One region of the Burkholderia sp. LMU1-1-1.1 genome, then DNA from elsewhere that is predicted to be linked to it. Evidence: predicted binding sites of a transcription regulator. Region 1 holds the regulator's gene; the other holds the start of a gene.
The links. Region 1 encodes sigma-54, which starts transcription at its own class of promoters, with help from an activator protein. Its sites were predicted from a motif close to TGGCANGNAANCTGCTTT; they were not measured.
Positions count from the first base shown of each region.

Region 2: a site for sigma-54 is predicted at 4,519-4,536, ahead of MRBLMU1_RS21365 (beta-propeller fold lactonase family protein). Genes of this name have one in related genera too.

Region 1 covers NZ_JBEGHG010000086.1:53,676-61,563, forward strand. The annotation lists gene MRBLMU1_RS31520 (KpsF/GutQ family sugar-phosphate isomerase) at 1-862, shown strand, start outside; gene MRBLMU1_RS31525 (KdsC family phosphatase) at 862-1,392, shown strand; gene lptC (LPS export ABC transporter periplasmic protein LptC) at 1,405-1,998, shown strand; gene lptA (lipopolysaccharide transport periplasmic protein LptA) at 2,030-2,608, shown strand; gene lptB (LPS export ABC transporter ATP-binding protein) at 2,611-3,363, shown strand; gene MRBLMU1_RS31545 (RNA polymerase factor sigma-54) at 3,373-4,854, shown strand; gene hpf (ribosome hibernation-promoting factor, HPF/YfiA family) at 4,930-5,289, shown strand; gene MRBLMU1_RS31555 (enoyl-CoA hydratase/isomerase family protein) at 5,456-6,538, shown strand; gene rapZ (RNase adapter RapZ) at 6,609-7,469, opposite strand; gene hprK (HPr(Ser) kinase/phosphatase) at 7,471-7,888, opposite strand, start outside.
Region 2 covers NZ_JBEGHG010000027.1:7,222-15,109, forward strand. The annotation lists gene MRBLMU1_RS21350 (PQQ-dependent methanol/ethanol family dehydrogenase) at 1-1,400, opposite strand, end outside; gene MRBLMU1_RS21355 (DUF779 domain-containing protein) at 1,440-1,814, opposite strand; gene adh (aldehyde dehydrogenase) at 1,817-3,337, opposite strand; gene MRBLMU1_RS21365 (beta-propeller fold lactonase family protein) at 3,543-4,487, opposite strand; gene MRBLMU1_RS21370 (TonB-dependent receptor family protein) at 4,604-6,718, shown strand; gene MRBLMU1_RS21375 (TonB-dependent receptor) at 6,715-7,888, opposite strand, start outside.

The DNA of each region.
Region 1 (7,888 bases):
ACTGTTGCTAAATTGCAAGGGCAGGGTGGTGGTGTCCGGCATCGGCAAGTCCGGCCACATCGCCCGCAAGATCGCCGCGACCCTGGCCTCGACCGGCACGCCGGCGCTGTTCGTGCACCCGGCCGAGGCGGCCCACGGCGACCTCGGCATGGTCACCGCCGACGACGCCTTCATCGCCATTTCGTATTCGGGCGAGAGCGCCGAACTGATGACGATTTTGCCGGTGGTCAAGCGCATGGGCAGCAAGGTCATCGCGATGACCGGCAAGCCCGGCTCGAGCCTGGCCGTGATCGCCGACGTCCACCTGAACGTGGCCGTGGCCAAGGAAGCCTGCCCGATGAACCTGGCGCCGACGACGTCGACCACGGTCACCCTGGCGCTGGGCGACGCGCTGGCCGTGGCGCTGCTGGACCTGCGCGGCTTCCGCGAGGAGGATTTCGCGCGTTCCCATCCGGGCGGCGCGTTGGGCCGGCGCCTGTTGACGCACGTGCGCGACGTCATGCGCAGCGGCGACGATGTACCGAAAGTCGGCGCCGACGTGAAACTGACGGACGCGCTGCTGGAGATCACGCAAAAAGGCATGGGCATGACCGCCATCGTCGACGCCGACGGCAAGCCGATCGGCGTGTTCACCGACGGCGACCTGCGCCGCATGATCGAGAAGGTCCAGGACTTCACCAAGGTGGTGATCCGCGACGTCATGCACCCGAATCCGCGCAGCATTTCGCCGGAGAAACTGGCGGTCGACGCCGTGGCCGTGATGGAGCAGTACCGCATCAACCAGATGCTGGTGACCGACGCCGAGGGCAAGCTGGTCGGCGCGCTGCACATCCACGACCTGACCCGCGCAAAGGTGATTTGATGACCGAGCTGACTTATGTGGAACGCGCCGCGCGCGTCAAGCTGATGATCTTCGACGTCGACGGCGTGCTGACCGACGGCAGCCTGCATTACGGCGCCGACGGCGAGGCCCTGAAGACCTTCAACGTGTACGACGGCCTGGGCATCAAGCTGCTGCAGGAATCCGGCGTGCAGACGGCCATCATCAGCGCGCGCGTGTCGCCGCAGGTGGTCAAGCGCGCCGCCGACCTCGGCATCGGCTTCCTGCACCAGGGCGGCCACGACAAGCTGACGCCGTTCAACGCGCTGCTGGAAAAGACCGGGCTGACGGCCGAGCAGGTCGGCTTCATCGGCGACGACATCGTCGACCTGCCGATCTTGACGCGGGTCGGCTTCGCGGTGGCGGTGCCGGGCGGACGCAAGGAGGTGCTCGAGCGCGCGCACCACACCACGGTGGCGCAGGGCGGACGCGGCGCCGTGCGCGAAGTGTGCGAACTGCTGTTGCACGCGCAGGGCACGTACGAGCGCGTGCTGGCGCAGTTCATGGTGTGATGGAGTGTAATCATGCGTAAAAGAACAGCACATCGCTGGCAGCTGACCTTGACGATGATCATCGGCGTGTTTGTCGCCGTCGGCAGCTTTTGGCTGGTGCAAGTGGTCAACCAGTCCGGCCAGGAGCAGCAGGCGGACCAGTTCCTCAACGAGCCGGACTACATCATCGACCGCTTCAGCCTGGTGCGCATGACCAAGGAGGGCAGGCCGGCGTATATCGTTTCCGGCGACAAGCTGACCCACCGGCCGATCGACGACTCGTCCGATATCGACAAGCCGTTCCTCAACAGCCTGTCGGGCCAGCAGCCGCCGATGACGATCCACGCCGATACCGCGCGGGTCGACCAGAACAACACGCGTGTCACGCTCAACGGCAACGTCGACGTGGTGCGGCCGGCCTCGCCGAAGGCCGAGGCGATGCACCTGCAGACCAGCACCCTGACCGTGTTCCCGGACGAGGAACGGATGGAAACCAAGGCGCCGGTGCAGATGAAGCTGGGTAACATGACTTCCAGCGGCACCGGCATGAAAACCAATAACGCGACGCGCCAGCTGCAGCTGGGCGGACGCGGAACGATCACGATGCCGCCGAAGGCGCCGCGCTAATACAAGAGACACCGATATGAAGGACACGATGATGAAGAAACTGATACTGTCGGCCGCGCTGCTACTGGCCGCCATGGGCGCGGCCCACGCCGAAAAAGCCGACTCCAACAAGCCGACCGAGATTTCCTTCGACAACCTCGACGCCGACGACGTCAAGCAGATCAAGACCTTCACCGGCAACGTCGTGCTGACCCGCGGCACTTTGCTGATGAAGTCGCCGAAGGCGGTGGTCACCGAAGATCCGGAAGGCTACCAGCTCGTGGTGCTGACCGGCGCGCCGGGCGTGCAGGCGACGTTCCGCCAAAAGCTCGACGGCGCCGGCGACCAGTGGGTCGAGGGCCGCGCCGACCGCATCGAATACGACGGCAAGACCGAGCTGGTCAAGCTGTTCTCGAAGGCGCAGATCAAGAAGCTGGAGGGCAGCAAGAACGCCAGCCAGGTCGACGGCGAGTTCATCTCCTATGACAGCCGGCGCGAATTCTTCGCCGTGAAAAACACCGCCACCGGCGAAAGCAAACCGGGCGGCGGCCGCAGCACCATGGTGATCCAGCCGTCGAACAAGCAGGCGCCCGCGCCCGCTCCCGCCACCAATCCAGCGGCGGGGAAATAAGCATGGAGCCAACATGCGGTAGCACCCTGATCGTGCGCGGCCTGCAAAAGACCTACGGCAAGCGCCAGGTCGTGCATGACGTCTCGCTGCAGGTCGAATGCGGCGAAGTGGTCGGCCTGCTCGGCCCCAACGGCGCCGGCAAGACCACCTCGTTCTACATGATCGTCGGCCTGGTGCCGTCGGACGCCGGCACCATCGACATCAGCGGCGTCGACATCTCCTCGCTGCCGATCCACCGCCGGGCCTCGCTCGGCCTGTCCTACCTGCCACAGGAGGCTTCGGTGTTCCGCAAGCTGACCGTGGAAGAGAATATCCGCGCCGTCCTCGAAATCCAGAAAGTGGACGGCAAGCCTTTATCCAAGGCTGCCATTGATGAACGGCTCAATACCCTGCTGGCCGATTTGCAAATCGAAAAGCTGCGCGAAAACCAGGCGCTGTCGCTGTCCGGCGGCGAACGCCGCCGCGTGGAGATCGCCCGCGCGCTGGCCACCAACCCGCGCTTCGTGCTGCTTGACGAACCTTTCGCCGGGGTCGACCCGATTGCCGTCATTGAGATCCAGCGCATCGTGCGCTTCCTCAAGGAACGCAATATCGGCGTCCTCATTACCGATCACAATGTGCGCGAGACGCTGGGCATTTGCGACCGCGCATATATCATCAACCAGGGCTCGGTTCTGGCTTCAGGCCGGCCGGACGACATCATCGCCGACGAGTCGGTCCGCCGCGTGTACCTGGGTGAACACTTCCGGATGTAAATAGGCCCCATGAAACAGTCATTGCAACTGCGCACGTCGCAGCACCTCGCGCTGACACCCCAGCTGCAGCAGTCGATCCGTCTGCTGCAGCTGTCCACGCTGGAGCTGCACCAGGAGCTCGAGCAACTGCTCACCGACAACCCCCTGCTCGAGCGTCTGGACGACCCGCTCGACCGATCGCTGCGGCTGTTGTCCGACGGCGCCATCAGCCAGCAGGCGCCGTCCGGCGAGGCGCCGCCCGAAGGCCCGCCGGGCCAGCAGGACGCGCCGGCCGCCGCCGACGCCGACCCCTACGACGGCCCCGCCGCCGATACCGAAAGTACCAGCAGCGAGGCCGACGTCGACTGGAGCGACGCCGGCCGCAGCAAGGCCCCCGACGACGAGGACGCGCGTCCCCAACTGGAGGCCAACCACTGCACGCTGCGCGAGCATCTGATGGAGCAGATGCGGGTGACCGTGCTGGAGACGCGCGACCGCGCGCTGGTCGAGCTGATCATCGACGCGCTCGACGAGAACGGCTACCTGGAGGAGCCGCTGGAGGAGATCCACGCGCGCCTGCCGGAGGAACTGGAAGTCGACATCGACGAACTGCGCACCGCCTTGTCGATGCTGCAAAGCTTCGACCCGATGGGCGTGGGCGCGCGCAACGCCTCCGAATGCCTGGCGCTGCAGATCAAGCGCCTGCCGGGCATCGCGCTGGTGACGCGGCGCATGGCGCTGACCATCGTCGAGAACCATCTGACCTGGTTCGCCCAGCGCGATTTCAACAAGCTGAAAAAGGCGCTGGTGTGCGACGACGAGGACTTGCGCGAGGCGCAGGCCGTCATCCGCCTGTGCAATCCGCATCCGGGTTCGGCCTTCGCCTCGGACGTGTCCGACTACGTGGTGCCGGACGTGATCGTCAAGAAGGCGCGCAACGGCTGGCAGGTCAGCCTCAACAACGACGTCATGCCGCGCCTGCGGGTCAACGCCATGTACGCCAACCTGCTCAAGCAGGGCAAGGGCGAGGGCGCGATGGGCGCCCAGTTGCAGGAAGCCAAGTGGCTGATCAAGAATATGCGCCAGCGCTTCGACACCATCCTGCGCGTGGCGCAGGCGATAGTAGAAAGGCAAAAGAACTTTTTCTCGCACGGCGCGGTTGCCATGCGCCCCCTTGTGCTTCGCGAAATTGCTGATACACTGGGTTTACACGAGAGCACTATTTCTCGGGTGACGACTCAAAAGTACATGCTGACGCCGCACGGCATGTTTGAGTTGAAATATTTCTTTGGTAGCCACGTCGCCACCGAAGCGGGCGGTGAAGCAAGTTCGACGGCGATACGGGCACTCATCGTGCAATTGACAGGAGCTGAAGACCCTAAAAATCCTTTATCCGACAGTAAGATTGCGGACATGCTGGGGGAACAAGGCATGGTGATTGCGCGACGGACTGTTGCCAAATATCGCGAAGCGTTGAAAATCCCTCCCGTTAGTCTCCGCAAGTCTTTGTAGTTACTTGGTCACTGTGCGCCCGGCCGCAATGGGCGCGGCACTGACCGTAAGCGACATTTATCTTTAGGAGCGTGTATGAATCTGACCATCAGTGGACATCATCTCGAAGTGACCGCGGCCATCCGCGAATACGTACAGAGCAAACTGGAACGTGTCACTCGTCACTTCGATCAAGTTATTGATATTGCTGTCATCCTGACTGTAGATAACCTTAAAGAGAAATCCAAACGCCAGAAGGCTGAAATCAATCTGCGCATGTCGGGTAAAACCGTGTACGTGGAAAGCCTGTCGCAAGACCTGTACGCCGCGATCGACACCCTGGTCGACAAGCTCGACCGTCAGGTCATGAAATACAAATCCAAAGTTCAGCAGCACGGCCACGATGCGATCAAGCATCTCCCGGATAGCTACGAACCCGCTGCCGCCGCCCTATAACAACGGCCTCCGGCACCATCCAACAAAGGGCGCAAGGGCGCCCTTTTTTGTGTCCGCGTTTTATGTCCACCTCGATTCGATGAAAATAATTTATCCCGTTTCGGCGGCGACGCCGCGCGCGCGGAAGTGGCGGTAGAATAGGTTTTTCATCACGGGTCGCGACATCATGAGTGAATGGGTCCACACCAGCATCGTCAACGGCACCGGCTTCATCACCCTCGACCGGCCCCGGGCGTTGAACTCGCTGTCGTTGGAGATGCTGCGCGCCATCACGGCGGCGCTGCTGGCGTGGCGCGACGACTCCGATGTCGCCGCCGTCGTCATCCGTGGCAGCAGCGAAAAGGCTTTCTGCGCCGGCGGCGACATCCGTTTCTTCTACGACGCCGGCCGCGCCACGCCACAAACGGGCAGCGCGCCGATCGAGGATTTCTTCACCGAGGAGTACTCGCTCAACCATCTGGTGCACAGCTACCCCAAGCCCTACATCGCGCTGATGGATGGGGTGGTCATGGGCGGCGGCATGGGCATCGCGCAGAGCGGGCCGGACGGCCGGGTGCGCATCGTCACCGAGCGCACCAAGATGGCGATGCCGGAGGTGAACATCGGCCTGTTCCCGGATGTCGGCGGCAGCTATTTCCTGTCGCGCGCGCCGGGCGGCCTGGGCCGCTATCTCGGCGTGACCGGCGCGACGATAGGCGCGGCCGACGCGCTGTATGCCGGCCTGGCCGATCATTATGTGCCCGCGGACGAGCTGGAGCTGCTGTATGCGATCCTGGAGTCGACGCCCGGCGCGGAGTTGGTCGAGGCGATCGCGGCTTTTGCGGAGCCGTTCAGGGACGCGGTCGGGGTGGGCAAGCTGGAGGCGGAGCGTGGGGCCATCGACCGCCACTTCGGCGCCGGGTCGGTGCCGGCCATTGTCGCTTCGCTGGAGTCGGATACCAGCCCGTTCGCGCGGGCCACCGTGCGGACGATGGCGAGCCGGTCGCCGTTGATGATGAGCGTGACGCACGAGTTGATCGAGCGCGGGGCGGCGCTGGACATGGGCGGCTGCCTGCGCATGGAGCGCGCGCTGGTCAGGCGTGTGTTTGAACACGGCGAGGTCATCGAAGGCGTGCGCGCGCTCGTCATCGACAAGGACGGTGCGCCGAAATGGAATCCGCCGTCGTTGGAGCAGGTGACCGAGGAAATGGTGCGGCGCCTGTTCGAGCCCGTGTGGCCGGAATACGCCCACCCGCTGCGGCATCTTTGACCGCAAACCGGCAACGGTTTTGCGGCCCGCGCCGAAAAAAAACATCTCCGTGGTCGGCGGACGTTCTTGGCTACTGCTCCCTGTGCCGTAACACCACCCGCTCGTTCGGATGGAAATACGCGGCTAACTTTTCCGCCATATACACCGACCGGTGTTGTCCGCCGGTGCACCCCAGCGCCACCGTCAAATAACTGCGGTTATCGGTCTTGAAGAACGGCAGCCATTTCTCGATGAAGGCACGGATATCGCCCATCATCTCGATGGCGCTCGGCTGCGCGTCGAGGAAATCGATCACCGGCGCGTCGCGCCCGGTCAGCGGCCGCAACGTCAAATCGTAATACGGATTCGGCAGCGCGCGCACGTCGAACACGAAGTCCGCGTCCATCGGCACGCCCAGCTTGAAGGCGAACGATTCGAAGAACAAGGTCAGCGGCGCCCCCTCGCTGGCGACCAGATCCTTGACCCAGGCGCGCAGCTTGTTGGCGCTCAGTTCCGACGTGTCGACCACGTGGCCCAGCTGTTCGATGGCCGACAGCCGCTCGCGCTCTTCCATGATGCATTCGATCAAGGTGCGGCGCGCGGCCGGATTCTGCCCCGGACGCAACTCGTGCGACAGCGGGTGGCTGCGGCGCGTCTCCGAGAAGCGCGCCACCAGCGAGTGCGTGTTAGCGGTGAGGAACATGACCTTGACGTCGTGCCCCTCTTCGCGCAGCCGCTTGACGTCGGCCGGCAGCGAGGCCAGCGATTCGGCGCTGCGGGCGTCGACGGCCACCGCCAGCGCCTGCAAGCCTTCCTCGGCCAAGGTCGAAACCAGGTTCGACAGCAACGCCGGCGGCAGGTTGTCGACGCAATAGTGGCCGGTGTCTTCCAGCACGTTCAGGGCCACCGATTTGCCGGAGCCGGATATGCCTGTGATGAGGACGATGCGCATGTCAATCTCCGCTCATGGCTTGCCGCTGGCGCTCCATGAACTCCTGTAGTGTGTCGATGCCGCGCAATTGCAGTATCGTGTTGCGGACGGCGGCCTCCAGCAGCACCGCGATGTTGCGGCCGGCCGCCACGGGAATGACGACCTTGCGGATCGGCAGGCCCAGCACGTCCTCGGTCGGGAACTGGAACGGCAGCCGTTCCACTTCCTCCTCCAGCGCGCCGCGCCGCACCAGATGCACGATCAGTTTCAGGCGCATCTTGCGGCGCACCGCCGTCTCGCCGAAGATCGCCTTGATGTCCAGCAGGCCCAGCCCGCGCACTTCCAGCAGATTCTGCAGCAGGGCGGGGCAGCGGCCCTCGATCATGTTCGGCGCGATGCGCGAAAACTCCACCGCGTCGTCGGCCACCAGGCCGTGCGAG
Region 2 (7,888 bases), on a different contig from region 1:
CGCAGCGCGCCGATATAGTCGTCGAACAGGGGCCGGATGGTGAAGCCGGCGCCGAGGTAGGCCCCGCCCTTCTTGTAGCTGATCGGCTCGTTCCAGATGTCCATGCCCCACTCGTTGGCGGGCACGTAGAACAAGCCTGTCTGCTGGCTGTACGCCATTGGCATCTGGTTCTTCGCGCCGAGGAAGGCGGGCGCCGCGAACACCGTGCCGCCCTTCTTGCCCTCCTCGCCCTTGGTCGGATCGCCCGGGCGGTTGGCCGCGATGAAGTTCGGCCGGCCGGTCTTCAGGTCGATGCCCGACGCCCAGGTGATCTTCTTGACGAACGGGAAGGCGTTGTGCAGCTTGCCGGTGCTGGCGTCGTTCACGTAGAAGAAACCGTTGCGGTCGGCCTTGCCGCCGAACCGCTTGCCGTCCATGTCGAAGGTGACGAATTCATTGGCGCCGTCGAAGTCCCACGAATCGTTGGGGGTGTTCTGGTAGGCCCACTTGATCTGGCCGGTCTTCACATCCAACGCCACGGTGGACGACGAGTACAGGTTGTCCCCGGGGCGTAGATGGCTGTTCCACGGCGCCGGATTGCCGGTGCCGAAGTAGGCCAGGCCGGTCTTGGCATCGTAGGTCCCGCCCATCCAGGTCGAGGCGCCGCCGGTCTTCCACAGCTCCCCCGGCCAGGTCTTGTTCAAGGTGCCGGTGACGTCGTTGTCGCTTTCCTTGCCGTCCTTGTCGTAGCGGTGGCCCATATGGCCCTCGACGGTGGGACGGGTCCATAGCAGATCGCCGGTCAGCGGATTGCGCGCCTCGACCCGGCCGACGACGCCGAACTCGCCGCCGGAGACGCCCGTCAGCAGCACGCCGTCGGCGATCAACGGCGCGGCCGTCATCGAATAGCCGGCGGCATAGTCGTCGACCTTCTCCTTCCAGACGATCTTGCCGGTGTCCTGGTCGAGCGCCACGAGCTGCGCGTCGAGCGTGCCGAAGATGACCAGGTTGCCGTACAACGCGGCGCCGCGGTTGACCACGTCGCAGCACGGCATGATGCCGTCGGGCAGGCGGTGCTCGTACTTCCACAGCTTGGCGCCGGTTTTCAGATCGATCGCGAAGATGCGCGAATACGACGCGGTGACGAACATCTTGCCCTTGTAGATCAGCGGCTGCGACTCCTGGCCGCGCTGCTTTTCGCCGCCGAACGAGAACGACCACGCCGGCACCAGCTTGGCGACGGTCTTGGTGTTCACCTGCGCCAGCGGCGAGTAGCGCTGGCCCTCCGAACCCAGGCCGAACGACAGCACGCTGTCGGTGCTGGTGGCCGCGTTCTTGAGCATGGCCGTGGTGACATCGGCCGCCTGCGCCAGCGTCAGGATCGAGATCCCCGCCAACGATGCGATGACTAATTTTTGCACAATCTTCTCCGGTTATTATGATTTTTATCTGCCGCCGCGTTACCGCGCCGGCGGTGGCAGGGCCGCCAGCTCCTCGTCGCTGAACAGGCGCGAACGGGTCAGGAAGCGCCGGCCGGTGCCGTTGTCGAGCGAGAACATGCCGCCGTTGCCGTCGACCACGTCGATGATCAACTGCGTGTGTTCCCAATACTCGAACTGCTCGCGCCCCATGTAGAACGGCGTCCCGTCCAGGTTGCCGAGATAGACATCGGTGTCGCTGATATCGAACTCGCCCGCCGGATAGCACATCGGCGCGCTGCCGTCGCAGCAGCCGCCCGACTGGAAGAACAGCAGCGGACCGTGGCGGCGGCGCAGCCCGGCGAGCATGTCGAGCGCCGCCGGGGTCGCCGTGACGCGGGGGATCGCGGCGGGCATGGCTAGAAGAAGCCGAGCGCGTTCGGGCTGTAGCTGACCAACAGGTTCTTGGTCTGCTGGTAGTGGTCGAGCATCATCTTGTGGTTCTCGCGGCCGATGCCCGACTGCTTGTAGCCGCCGAACGCGGCGTGCGCCGGATACAGGTGGTAGCAGTTGGTCCAGACGCGGCCGGCCTGGATGGCGCGGCCGACGCGGAAGGCGCGCGAGCCGTCGCGCGTCCACAGGCCGGCGCCCAGGCCGTACAGCGTGTCGTTGGCGATGCGCAGCGCGTCCGCCTCGTCCTTGAAGGTGGTCACCGACACCACCGGCCCGAAGATCTCCTCCTGGAAGATGCGCATCTTGTTGTCGCCCTTGAAGACGGTGGGGCGCACGTAGTAGCCGTCCTTCAAGTCGCCGCCCTGCACATTGCGTTCGCCGCCGGCCAGCAGCTGCGCGCCCTCCTGCTTGCCGATGTCGATGTACGACATGATCTTCTCGAGCTGCTCGTTCGACGCCTGCGCGCCGAGCATGGTGCCGGCGTCGAGCGGGTTGCCCTGCTTGATCGCGGCCACGCGCGCCAGCGCGCGCTCGATGAATTTTTCGTAGATCGATTCCTGGATAAGCACCCGCGACGGACAGGTGCACACCTCGCCCTGGTTCAGCGCGAACATCGCGAAGCCCTCCAGGCACTTGTCGAAGAAGGCGTCGTCGGCGTCCATCACGTCCTCGAAGAAGATGTTGGGCGACTTGCCGCCCAGTTCCAGCGTGACCGGGATCAGGTTCTGCGCGGCGTACTGCATGATCAGGCGCCCGGTGCCGGTCTCGCCGGTGAAGGCGATCTTGGCGATGCGCTTGTTCGACGCCAGCGGCTTGCCCGCCTCCAGGCCGTAGCCGTTGACCACATTGAGCACGCCCGGCGGCAGCAGGTCGCCGATCACCTCCAGCAGCACCATGATCGAGGCGGGGGTCTGCTCGGCGGGCTTGAGCACCACGCAGTTGCCGGCGGCCAGCGCCGGCGCCAGCTTCCACACCGCCATCAGGATCGGGAAGTTCCACGGGATGATCTGGCCGACCACGCCGAGCGGCTCGTGGAAGTGGTAGGCGTAGGTCTCGGCGTCGATCTGCGCCACCGAGCCCTCCTGGGCGCGGATGCAGCCGGCGAAATAGCGGAAATGGTCGACCGCCAGCGGGATGTCGGCGGCGGTGGTCTCGCGGATAGGCTTGCCGTTGTCGATGGTCTCGGCGGTGGCGATCAGCGCCAGGTTGGCTTCGATGCGGTCGGCGATCTTGTTAAGGATGTTGGCGCGCTCGGTCTGCGAGGTCTTGCCCCACGCGTCCTTGGCCGCGTGGGCGGCGTCCAGCGCCAGCTCCACGTCCTCGGCGGTGGAGCGCGCCACCTCGCAGAACACCTGGCCGGTGATCGGCGTGATGTTGCCGAAGTACTGGCCCTTGACCGGGGCGACGAATTTGCCGCCGATGTAATTGTCGTAGCGCGCCTTGAATGGGTTGGCTACGCCTAGTTTGCTGATGTCTGCGAGATCCATGTCGTCCTCTTTCTGCTGTGGTTATGAGGCCGCTCCGTGGCGGAGCGGCGGTCGCTGGTGCGTAGACTCTTTTTCGCAAGCACCGTGCCAGCACCGTCGTGGCCCGCGCGGAGAGGGGAAAGCCCGGCCGGCGGGGCATTGCGCGCCGCGCCGGCTGTTCATATTTGGAACAGGTGTCATCCTATGGAGCAGCGCGGCCGGCGGCTCAGCGGATCACCACCCCCCAGGGCAGTTCGCCGACGGCGACGTCTGCGCGCCTGGCCGCGGCGGCCGTATCGATGACCGAAACGCTGTCGGAGCGGCCGTTGGCGACATACAGCTTGGCGCCGTCCGGCGTCAGCGCCATGTTCCACGGGCGCTTGCCGACGGCGATGGTCGCCACTACCGTGTTGCTAGCGGTGTCGATCGCCATCACGCTGGCGTCGATGCCGTTCGAGACGTAGACCCGGCTGCCGTCGGGATGGACGGCGATGCCGTTGGCGTTGCGCCCGGCCGGCACCCGCGCCACCGCCGCCAGCGTCGCCATGTCGATCACGTAGACCGCGTTGGCCAGCTCGCAGGCCACATAGGCGCGGGCGCCGTCGGGGCTGAAGCCCATGCCGCGCGGGCGCAGGCCGACGGCGATCGAACCGCTCTGGCGGCGCGCCGCGACGTCGATCACGTCGACCTGCTCCGCCTCCTCGGCGCTGACCAGCAGCCAGCGGCCGTCCGGACTGAACACCGCGTGTTCGGGATTTTTCCCGCGCACTGGAATATCGGCCAGCACCCTGCCTTCGTGCGCGTCGATCAGCGCGACGCTGTTGCCCTCCTCTACCGCGACGGCGACGTAGCGGCCGTCCGCCGAGGCGCCCACGCCCTCGGGTGACTTGCCAAGCGCGATCGACCGCGTCACCGCGCCGCTGGCGGCGTCGATCACCAGCAGCGCGCCGGCGGCGGCGTCGGTGACGAACAGCCGCGCGCCACGCGGATCGGCGGCGATGCCGCGCGGCCGCTTGCCGGCGGGGATCTGGCGCAGCACGGTGTCGCTGGCGGTGTCGATGACGCTGATGGAACCGGATTTCTCGTTCGGCACATAGGCCAGCGGCGCGGCAAAGGCCGGCGCGGCCAGCAGCGCGACGACGAGGCGGGAGAGCAAGCGCAGGTTGTTCATAAAATCGCCTTTCAGGGTAAATGCGGTTACGGTTGCAAGCGTCGTGCCACAAACACCGGATGGCAGGTATATTGCTTACCGGTCGTCATTACAACGACCAAAAACACGGAGACAACATGAAGCAAGCCTTTTTCCCCCTCAACGCGGTGGCGGCGTTGTTCGCCCTCGGCGGCGGCGCCATGGCGGCCGACCTGGCCGAGGTGCCGGCCGACGTGGTGGTGGTCAGCGCCACCCGCGTGGGCCACACGGTGTTCGACATGCCCGCCTCGGTCGACGTGCTGGACGCCGCGCGCATCCGCGACGGCCAGGCGCGCGTCAACGCCAGCGAGGCATTGGCGGCGGTGCCGGGCCTGGTGGCGCAAAACCGCCAGAACTACGCCCAGGACCTGCAGATCTCCTCGCGCGGCTTTGGCGCCCGCTCGGCCTTCGGGGTGCGCGGCGTGCGCTTGATCGCCGACGGCATCCCGGCCAGCATGCCGGACGGCCAGGGCCAGGCGGCCACCTTCAATCTGGACATGGCCGAGCGCATCGAAGTGCTGCGCGGGCCGTTCTCCGCTCTGTACGGCAACCACTCCGGCGGCGTGATCCAGATGTTCACGCGCGACGGCGAGGGTGCGCCGGCGATCGAGACCACGCTCACCGCCGGCAGCTACGGCAGCCGCAAGGCCGACCTGAACGCGCAGGGCAAGCAGGCCGGCATCGGCTATGTGCTCGACGCCTCGCGCTTCGAGACCGACGGCTACCGCGCCCACAGCGCCGCGACCCGCGACCAGGCGTTCGCCAAACTGACCCTGACGCCGCTGGCGGGGGCCAGCCTGACCATCGTCGCCAGCGCGCTGCGCCAGGACGACACCCAGGACGCGCTCGGCGTCAGCTGGGCCACCTACCTGCGCGACCCGCGCGCCGGCGAAACCGACGCCGCCGACCCGCAAAGCCCGAAGCGCACCCTGGCCGACCGCTACGACACCCGCAAGAGCATCGACCACCAGCAGATCGGCGCCAGCTGGGAGCAGCGCTTCGGCGAGGACCGCCTGCGCGCGACCGTCTATGGCGGCAACCGCGGCGTGATCCAGTACCAGGCGTTTTCCAAAGCCTTCCAGGCGCCGGCCAGCCACTCGGGCGGCGTGGTCGATTTCGAGCGCGACTTTTACGGCGCGGACCTGAACTGGCTGCACGTCAGCCAGCTGGCGGGCGGAAAGCTCGGCACCACGGTCGGCCTGGAATACGGCCGCTCCAGCGACGCGCGCCAGGGCTTCGAGAACTTCATCGGTACGCGCTTCGGCGTCAAGGGCGCGCTGCGGCGAGACGAGACCGACAAGGTCACCAGCGTCGATCCCTACGTTCAGGCGGAATGGGAGGCCGGCGCCTGGATGCTGAGCGCGGGCCTGCGCCACAGCACCGTGAAAATCTCGGTGGACGACCATTTCCGCGGCAACGGCGACGATAGCGGCAGCCTCGATTTCAGCCACACCACACCGGTGCTGGGCGTGCTGTATAAACTGGCGCCGACGCTGAACGTCTACGCCAGCTCCGCGCGCGGCTTCGAGACGCCGACTCTCAACGAGCTGTTTTACTCGGGCGGAGGCGGCGGCTTCAACTTCCGGCTGCGGGCGGCGCAAAGCACGCACCTGGAGGCCGGCGTCAAGGCCCGGCTGAACACCGGCACGCGGATCAACGCCGCCGTGTTCCAGGTCCGCACCCGCGACGAGCTGGTGGTCGACAGCAGCGGTGGCGGACGCACCAGCTACCGCAACGCCGGCCGCACGCTGCGCCAGGGGTTCGAGCTGTCGCTCGACAGCGCGTGGCGCCACGGCCTGAGCACGCGCGTGGCGTTGACCACCCTGCGCGCCGTCTACGACGAGGCCTTCGGTGTGGTCCTGCAAGGCAGCCGGCTGCCCGGCGTCCCCAACGCCAACGCCTACGCCGAACTGGCCTGGAAAGAGGCCGGCGGCCGCTTCGGCGCCGCGCTGGAGGGTATCGCCAGCGGCAAGATCTACGCGGAGGACAGCAATACCGAGCAACCGGCGCCCGGCTACGGCGTGCTCAATGCGCGCGTCACCGCCAGCCAGCAATGGCGCGGCTGGCGCTTCAAGCAGTTCGCGCGGGCGAACAATCTGACGGACCGGCGGTACGTGGGATCGCTGATCGTCGGCGACACCAACAAACGCTTTTACGAAGCGGCCCCCGGCCGCAACTGGCTGCTGGGCGTCGGCGCCCAGTACCAGTTCTAGAAACGGTAGCGCAGCCCGGCCGCCACCGAGCGCGGCGCGCCGGGTGCGACAAAGCGCGCCATCCCGGCCTCGCCGCCACCGGGCGGCGCCAGGGCGCCATTGGGGAACATGTCCACCCCGACCGCGCCGTAGCTTTCGTAACGGCGGTCCGCGAGGTTGGTCACGCGCGCGTACAACTCCCATTTCGGCGCCGGACGGTAGGTGGCGTGCGCGTCCAGCAGCGCGTGGCCGCGGATGCGCCAGTCGCGCCCCGCCGACGCGGCGGCGCCGTCCTCGTCGCCCTGGGTGGCCATGTCGGAGGTCGCCACCAGGTCCGCGCCCAGCGTCAGCGCCGGCGTCGCGCTCCACTCCAGTCCCAGCTTGGCCGTATTGCGCGGCAGTCCGGCGAGACGGGTGCCGGGCACGATATGGACGTCGCGCGTGCCGCTGAACAGATCGCCCCGCGCGTCGTAGGTCGCGTCCAGATAGCTGTAGTTCAGCCGCACGGACCACGGGCCGGCGCGGCCGGTGACGCCCAGGTCCACGCCCTGGTGGCGGGTACGGGCGAAATTGGCAAAGTAGCCTTGCTGCGCCAGCGCGGCGCTGCGGAACAGGATGTCGTCGCGATTCACGGTGCGGTACAGCGACAGCGACGCCGTGTCGCCACGCGCGCCCCGCCAGCGCACGCCCGCTTCGGCGGTGCGCGAGACCACCTGCTTCAGAAAGGGGTCCGATTGCAGCCCCACCGGCAGACGGCAGGGCCGCTCCGGATCGGCGCAACCCAATTCGATCACCGTCGGCACGCGGTTGCTCTGCGACAGGTTGGCGAACAGCGTCGCGCCGCCGGCCACCCGGCGCGCGATACCGATGGCGGGATTGAGCTTGCGGTAGTCGAACGTTTCGCGCGGCTGCGTCTCCTCGTCGCGGCGTAGCTGGTTGCCCACTCTGGCATGGTTGTACCGCGCGGAGACGGTCAGCCAGGTGTCGGGTGCCACGGTCCATGTGTCGGCGGCGTACAGGCCGGCCGCGCGGGCGGCGCCGTCGACCGAGGAACCGGCCTCGCGTTCCGCCTCCGCATCCACGACGACCGAACGGTCGGGGGCGAAGTCCGCTTCCCGCTCGTACTGCGCGAAGCCCACGGTGCCGCGGTCGAAGGTCAGGCCCGCCGCCAGCTGGTGCGAGTCGGCATGC